Sphingosinicella sp. BN140058: one gene and its partner. The protein of the gene in region 1 interacts with the protein of each later gene in a pairwise test. Links are inferred from orthologs where the notes say so. Each region holds a gene or a part of one and is shown in the gene's direction. Other genes may lie near its edges.

Evidence for each region. The genes of interacting proteins can lie anywhere in the genome.
Region 2: the proteins of ETR14_RS10290 (region 1) and ETR14_RS17225 interact in binary tests that used the Escherichia coli proteins (3 or more experiments, as listed by UniProt). The link is inferred for Sphingosinicella sp. BN140058 from one-to-one orthologs.

Annotation. Positions count from the first base shown.
Region 1 is NZ_CP035501.1:2,292,026-2,296,329, reverse strand. The notes cover bases 612-3,610. They hold ETR14_RS10290 (glutamate-5-semialdehyde dehydrogenase), read left to right. Parts: upstream 612-1,497; coding sequence 1,498-2,724; downstream 2,725-3,610. Other genes in these bases: ETR14_RS10285 (homoserine dehydrogenase), read left to right, coding at 3,075-3,610; ETR14_RS29535 (hypothetical protein), read left to right, coding at 2,856-2,984; proB (glutamate 5-kinase), read left to right, coding at 612-1,498. Also shown: ETR14_RS10300 (GntR family transcriptional regulator), read right to left, coding at 1-223; more of proB, read left to right, coding at 350-611; more of ETR14_RS10285, read left to right, coding at 3,611-4,304. UniProt on the Escherichia coli protein: Catalyzes the NADPH-dependent reduction of L-glutamate 5-phosphate into L-glutamate 5-semialdehyde and phosphate. The product spontaneously undergoes cyclization to form 1-pyrroline-5-carboxylate.
Region 2 is NZ_CP035501.1:3,835,177-3,838,542, forward strand. The notes cover bases 1-2,714. They hold ETR14_RS17225 (sulfate/molybdate ABC transporter ATP-binding protein), read left to right. Parts: upstream 1-856; coding sequence 857-1,573; downstream 1,574-2,714. Other genes in these bases: cysT (sulfate ABC transporter permease subunit CysT), read left to right, coding at 1-16; cysW (sulfate ABC transporter permease subunit CysW), read left to right, coding at 13-855; ETR14_RS17230 (glycosyltransferase family 4 protein), read right to left, coding at 1,631-2,714. Also shown: more of ETR14_RS17230, read right to left, coding at 2,715-2,863; ETR14_RS17235 (hypothetical protein), read left to right, coding at 3,261-3,366. UniProt on the Escherichia coli protein: Part of the ABC transporter complex CysAWTP involved in sulfate/thiosulfate import. Responsible for energy coupling to the transport system.

The DNA of each region.
Region 1 (4,304 bases):
TGGCCCGGAAGCTGTCCTCGACGCTGAAGCCCCGCACCGCCCAGCCGCGCTTTCCGGCCGGCTCGAGCAGCCCCTCCATTGCCAGCGCGGGCAGAGCGTTGCGCACCGGCGTGCGCGACACGCCCAGACGTTCGGCCAGCGCGGCTTCTGCGACCCGGGTTCCAGGTGCGATCGTGCCTTCCACGATCAGCTCACGAATTCGCTGCGCTACCGGACTTTCCACGCGCTCTCCCAAATCTGTTGCCATGTGCGGCTTTGTGACGCCCCTTGCTAGGAGGGAAGGTCGCCCGCCGCAACATGGGATACAATTTGCGTTGTGCCGCTCGAATGCGGTCGCATAATCGCGCGTATGAGCGCGCAGACCCTTTCCAAGCCCTTGGATGCCACCCGCCTGATTGCGGATGCGCGGCGAATCACGGTCAAGGTCGGATCGTCGCTGTTGATCGACTCGGGTAGGGAAGACGTGCGCCGCGCCTGGCTGCGCACCCTTGGTGCGGACCTCGCCGCTCTGCGAAACGGCGGCAAGCAGTTGGTCGTGGTCTCCTCCGGGGCCGTGGCGCTTGGCCGCGGCAAGCTTGGCCTCAAACGCTCTGCCCGGCTCGACATCAAGCAGGCCGCCGCCGCTGCGGGCCAGCCGCGGCTGATGGCCGCCTGGGACGAGGCCATGGGCGAAGCCGGGATCCCGACGGCGCAATTGCTGCTCACCGTCGAAGATACCGAGTCGCGGCGCCGCTGGCTGAATGCGCGCGCCACGATCGAAGTGCTGCTGGCCGAAGGCGCGCTGCCGGTGGTCAACGAGAATGACAGCGTCGCGACAGAGGAATTGCGGTACGGCGACAACGATCGGCTGTCAGCACGGGTCGCTCAGATGGTGCGCAGCGACGTGCTGATCCTGTTGTCCGACGTCGATGGCCTCTACACCGCCGATCCGAGCCGCGATCCGGCCGCCGAGCACCTGCCTCTGGTCGAGGAGATCGACGCCAGGATAGAGGGCTTCGCCGGCGGTGCCGGCAGTGCCGGAGTCGGCACCGGCGGCATGCGCACCAAGATCGCCGCCGCGCGGATCGCCCGCGGCGTCGGCTGTGCGACAATCATCGCCAAGGGTCAGGATCCGCACCCGCTCCGTGCGCTCGGCGACGGAGCCCGCGCCACCGTGATCGCAGCCTGTGGCTCTCCCGCCGGCGCCTACAAGCAGTGGATCGCCGGCACGCTCACTCCGGCCGGCGCTCTCGTCATCGATGCGGGCGCGGTGCGCGCCTTGCTCGGCGGCAAAAGCCTGCTCCCCGCGGGCGTCCGCCGGGTCGACGGCGAGTTCGAGCGCGGCGTCTGTCTGCGCGTGCTCGATCCCGACGGGCGGGAGGTCGCCCGCGGCCTCACCGCCTACACGTCGGCGGAGGCCGGTGCGGTGCAGGGCTACGTCAGCACGCTGATCGCCGATCGCCTGGGCTATGCGGGCCCCGACGAGATCATTCACCGCGACGATCTGGTGCTGATGTGATGCGGACCGAGATGGAGAATATGGGCCGCGAGGCGCGGAGCGCCGCGTCGGTGCTGCGCACCCTGTCGGCCGACGTCCGGTCGGCCGCGATCCGTGGGATGGCGCGCCGCGTCCGCACCCATGCGGCGGCCATCCTCGCTGCCAATGCGAAGGATGTTGCCGCAGCCAGCGGAATGGTCGACCGGCTGCGCCTCGACGAGGCGCGACTGGAAGGGATCGCCGTCGCGATCGAGGAAGTTGCCGCGCTCCCAGATCCGGTCGGCGCCGAGATCGCCCGATGGCAGCGGCCGAACGGCCTCGACATCGCCCGGGTGCGAACTCCGATCGGCGTGATCGGCATGATCTACGAAAGCCGGCCCAACGTCACCGCCGACGCCGCCGCAATCTGCCTTCGCTCCGGCAATGCGATCATCCTGCGGTCCGGTTCGGAAGCGTTGCGAAGCGCCCGCGCCATCCACCTCGCCCTTGCGGAGGGTCTCGCCGAATCGGGTTTGCCCGCAGGCGCAGTCCAGATCGTGCCGACCGCCGATCGTGCCGCGGTCGGGATGATGCTCGAAGGGCTGGCGGGCGCGATCGATCTGATCATTCCGCGCGGCGGCAAAGCCCTGGTCGAGCGGGTCAGCCGCGAGGCCCGGGTGCCGACGCTCGGCCATCTCGAGGGCATCTGTCACACCTATGTCCACCAGTCGGCGGACCCGGCCAAGGCCGCGGCGATCGTCGCCAATGCCAAGATGCGCCGAGTCTCGGTCTGCGGCTCCACGGAAACGCTGCTGATCGACCGGAGCGTCGCCGCGAGTCTGTTGCCCCAAATCGCGCAGGCGCTCGAGGGATGCGAATTGCGCGGCGATGCCGAAGCGCATGCCCTGGTTCCCATGACGGCCGCAAACGAGGCGGATTGGAGCACCGAATATCTGGCGCCGATCCTTTCGATCCGAGTCGTCGACGGACTTGACGCCGCGGTCGCGCACATCGCCCGCTACGGCACCGGACATACCGAGGCGATCGTCGCCGAGGATGCGGCCGCGGCCGAGCATTTTCTCGACACGGTCGACAGCGCGATCGTGATCTGGAACGCGTCGACCCAGTTTGCCGACGGCGGCGAGTTCGGCTTCGGCGCGGAGATCGGGATCGCGACCGGCAAGCTCCACGCCCGCGGCCCGGTCGGCCCCGAACAGCTAACGACGTTCAAATATTGCGTCCGCGGCACCGGCCAGACACGGCCGTGACCAGAGGTCTCGGCTCGTTTGTATCCCAAAGGGCCCGTGCAACGCCCCGATTAGGTGTGGGGTGTCGATTTCCTGTTGACCTTTGGTGTGGATCACGGCATTTTTGGGATCCCAAGTTTAGGAATCACCTCGTGCGCCTTCGTCACGCCATGCCGATCGATCGCTGCGCCTCGGGCGCCGACGCCGACATGCGCTCGGTCGTCGTCACGATGATGATTATTAGCACCATCACCACCCCGGCCCGGGGGGCGAGCGGCTGACGCGGTTTCACAACCAGGTTTCACCGACCCGCTCTCCCCTCAGGCGAGCGGGTCTTTTTTTGCCTACCATCACCAGAAAGCGAACTTCCCATGGCCAATGACGACAAAGCCGGCGCGACACGCCTCTGCGTCCTGAAATTCGGCAGCTCGGTGCTCGGCACCGAAGCCGATTATCCGGCGGTGGCGCTCGAGATTTACCGGCATGTGCGCGATGGCGAGAAGGTGGTGGCGGTGGTCTCGGCCCTCGCGGGGCAGACCGATTCGCTGCTCGAGCAGGCCGAGCGCGTCGGCGGCGCGGCACCGGATGGTCTGGTGGCGCGGCTGGCCCGCGTCGGCGAACTTCATTCCGCTGCGTTGATGGCGCTTGCGCTCAGCAAGGTCGGTGTCCGCGCCTGCACGATGGATCCGGACGAGATGGGCCTCGTGGCCGAAGGCGCTCCGCTCGATTCGAACCTCGTCGGCCTCGACTCGGCGGCGGTCTGGGCGAAGCTGGAGGCACACGAAGTCGTCGTCGTTCCCGGCTTTACCGCGCAGCATGCCGAGCATGGCGTGGTCACCCTTGGACGCGGCGGGACCGATCTCAGCGCCGTCTTTTTCGCTGCGCGTCTCGATGCCCACCGTGTGCGCCTGATCAAGGATGTCGATGGCGTCTATGCGGAAGATCCGGCCAAGAACCCGGGTGCCCAGCGTTTCTCCCAGATGAGCTATGCCGAAGCTGCCGAGGCGAGCTCGGGTTTGATTCAGCCGAAGGCGATCCGTGCCGCCGAATTGGAAGACGTGCTGATCGAGGTGGCCGCGCTCGGATCGGCCGAAGCGACCACGATCGCCCATCTTCCCGCGCTCAAATCCTGCCCGCCCAAGCCCGAGCGGCTGCGCGTCGCACTGCTCGGCTGCGGCGCGGTTGGCGCAGGCGTACTCGGCTACCTGCAGTCCCTGCCCGATCTGTTCGAAGTCAATCCGGTGCTGGTCCGCCGGCCCGCTAAATATGGCGAGCCGGGGCGCTACACCGCCCAGCTTTCCGAGGCGCTCGCCGGCAAGCCTGATCTCGTCGTGGAATTGCTCGGCGGCGCCGATCATCCGGCCGAGCTGATGCTGGCCGCGCTTCACGACGGTGCCCAGGTGGTGACCGCGAACAAGGCCGCGGTCGCCAAGCATTATGATTCGCTCCATGCCTGCGCCGAGGCGGGCGGCGGCGCGATCCGCTATTCGGCCGCGGTCGGCGGCGGCGCTCCGATCCTGGAGACCCTTGCGCGGCTCGACGGCGACGTCGTCGCGATCGAAGGAGTCATGAACGGCACCTGCAATTATCTGCTGAGCCGC
Region 2 (3,366 bases), 1.5 Mb from region 1 along the record:
CAGGAGAGCCGCATGACTCGCCCCGATCCGCTGCAGGAGAGCCGGCCGGCCAGGGGCGCCCTCATCCTGCTCGCCCTGCTCTATGTCGCGCTGATCCTGCTGGTGCCGCTCGGCGCAGTGTTCGCCGAGGCTTTCGGCGACGGCGCGCGCGCCTGGATCGAAGCCGTGACGGAGCCCGACGCATTGTCCTCGATCCGGCTGACGCTCCTCGTGGCGGCGATCGCGGTCCCGCTCAACCTCGCCTTCGGCATTGCGGCATCCTGGGCGATCGCCAAGCACGATTTCAGGGGGAAGGCGTTGCTGACGACGCTGATCGATCTTCCTTTCTCCGTCTCTCCCGTCGTCGCCGGCCTCATCTTCGTCCTGTTGTTCGGCGGACAGGGCTGGTTCGGTGCCTGGCTGCAGGATCATGGCGTCCGAATCCTGTTCGCCGTTCCCGGAATGGTTCTGGCGACCATCTTCGTGACCTTTCCGTTCATCGCCCGCGAGCTGATCCCCTTGATGGAAGAGCAGGGACGGGCCGATGAGGAAGCCGCTCTCTCGCTCGGCGCGTCCGGCTGGCAGGTCCTGTGGCACGTGACCCTGCCGAACGTGCGCTGGGGGCTGCTCTACGGGGTTCTTCTCGCCAATGCGCGCGCAATGGGTGAGTTCGGCGCAGTTTCCGTCGTCTCCGGCCACATACGTGGCGAGACGAATACCATGCCCCTTCAGGTGGAGGTTCTCTACAATGAATATAATTTCGTTGCCGCCTTCGCGGTCGCCTCGCTCCTCGCCTTCCTCGCCCTCGTCACGCTCGCTCTCAAAAGCTATCTCGAGTGGCGGCACCGGCACCTGCTTGCCGCGCGCGGTCACTGAGATGTCCATCCATGTCGAGGAGGCCGTGAAGCACTTCTCGGCCTATCCCGCGCTGAACGGGGTCTCGCTCGACGTCCTCGCTGGAGAGTTCGTGGCGCTTCTCGGTCCCTCCGGGTCCGGCAAGACGACCCTCCTGAGGATCATCGCGGGTCTCGACTTTGCCGATACCGGCCGGATCATATTCGCCGGCCAGGACGTGACCGGGCGGCCGGCGGCGAAGCGGGGCATCGGCTTCGTCTTCCAGCATTATGCGCTGTTCGGTCACATGACGGTGGAACGGAATATCGCCTTCGGGCTCGATATCCTGCCGCGCGCCAAGCGGCCGTCGAAGGCGTGGATCTCGGCGCGGGTCGATGAACTGCTCAGGCTCGTTCAGCTGGACGGTTGCGGCACCCGTTATCCGGCCCAGCTTTCGGGGGGGCAGCGCCAGCGTGTGGCCCTGGCACGGGCGCTTGCCAGGGATCCGCAGATCCTGCTGCTCGATGAGCCGTTCGGCGCACTCGATACGAGGGTCAGGCGGGAGCTTCGCGGCGCATTGCGGCGCATCCATGACGAAATCGGTCTCACCACGATTTTCGTGACCCACGACCATGAGGAGGCCTTTGCGCTCGCCGATCGGGTGGCGGTGCTGAACGGCGGCCGCATCGAGCAGTTCGACACGCCCGCCATCATCCAGGAGGCGCCGGTCAGTCCGTTCGTTCGCAGCTTCATATCCTGATCCCGTCAGGCCATGTCGATGTGGCCCGGCAGAGGATCCTGCGTGCCCCCGGCGATTTTATGGCTTGGCCAAACCGGCAGTCAGCTCCGGACGGCGATCTCGCCGGCGGCGATGCCGGATCCTCGCCTGGACCCGTGCCATGGCGGACGAGACCACGGCGTCCCACCCCGCCATGACCTGGTCCGGCTCGAAGCGGGAAGCGCTGATCGCGGCGGCCGCGCCGAGCGTCTCGCGAAGGGCGTGACTTCCAAGGATCTCGTCGAGCGCCTCGCACAGTCGCCCGGGCTCGGCGGGGCTGACGAGCAGGCCCGTGTGCCGATGCCGGATCATTTCCGCGGGGCCGTGAGGACAATCGAGCGCCACGACCGGAATGCCGGCAGCCATGGCTTCGGCGAGCGCGTTGGGCCAGCCTTCATAGTGGGAGGTGAGGACGAAGACGTCAGCCGTCTCGATCCAGGCACCGGGCGTGGACGTCACCCCGGGCAGCGAGACCCGGTCGTCCAGACCGAGTTCGGTGCGAATCTGCTCGAGGTTTGCGCGCTCGGGACCTTCTCCCCAGATGGTGAGTGTCCAGTCCGGATGCGCCGGGGCGATCGCGGCGAAGGTTCTGATCAGCAGATCGAAGCCCTTGACCGGCTCCAGTCGGCCGACTGCGACGACCCGCGAGCCGCCCCGGCGGCAGGTCCAGCCCGCCGGGAGGACCACCGGATTTGGAACGATGCTCGCCATTCCGGCGAGACGGGGGCCGAAGCAGTCGCGTGCCCCTTCCGTCATCACCACCAGCCGCTGCGCCCTGGGATAGAGCCCATTTCTGAGCCAGTCCCAGACAGCGCCCGGATGTTGGCGATCCGGGTTGCTGCGTTCGGAGACGATGACGGGCAGGCGCATGCCGGCCGTCGCTGCAAGCGTCAGCACATTCTGCCGGGTGAGGAAGGACAGCGCGATATCGGGAGAGATCGCCTTCAGCGCGCGGCGTATCGCCCTTGCCCGCCTGAAGATCGCCAGCGCAGCTGAGAGGGGTGGCCTCGGCCTTGGTGTGAGGCCAAGCCGCACGATCTCGACGTCCGGCGGGTAGTGGTAATAAGAAGGGGTGGTCTCGTCGTCGAGCGAGATCACGGAGACCTGGCGCCCGGCGCGCGCCCAGTGGGTTGCGAGACTGCAGACGACACGTTCGGTACCCCCCGCGGCAAGACCGGACAGGACGAGCGCGATCCGTTCGGGGATGAAGCGTGGATCGTCACCTGCACTTCGCTGACAATCCTGCCAGCCGCTGTCGAAAGGCTGAGACACGGTTGATCCTCGGCTTGGATGGCGCCGAACCATAAGGTTTCGATGACCCATTCGAAATAACCACTATGGGTAGCTGTCAGGTCATAATTTCCATTGAGCGCCCGCAACCCGGTCCGTAGCCTTTCAAGGCGATGCTCTTCAGAATGGAAGGGATAGTCTGGCGATGAATGCGCAAGTTCCTGCATTCCAGATAACAATTGATACGGAGGGCGACAACGCCTGGTTGCGGCCGTCGACCGGTGAAACCCGGAATGCGGAATATCTGTCGAGGTTTCAGTATCTTTGCGAGTGTTACGGGTTCAGGCCGACCTATCTGGTCAATTGGGAGATGGCCAATAGTCCTGCATTCCAGGAACTTGGACGAGACATATTGCAGCGGGGCGTCGGGGAGATCGGGATGCACCTGCATGCGTGGGATTCGCCTCCGCTGCGTCCGCTGACGGCCGACGATGCCGTGCAGCATCCCTATCTCATCGAATTTCCCGAGCAGGTGATGCGCGACA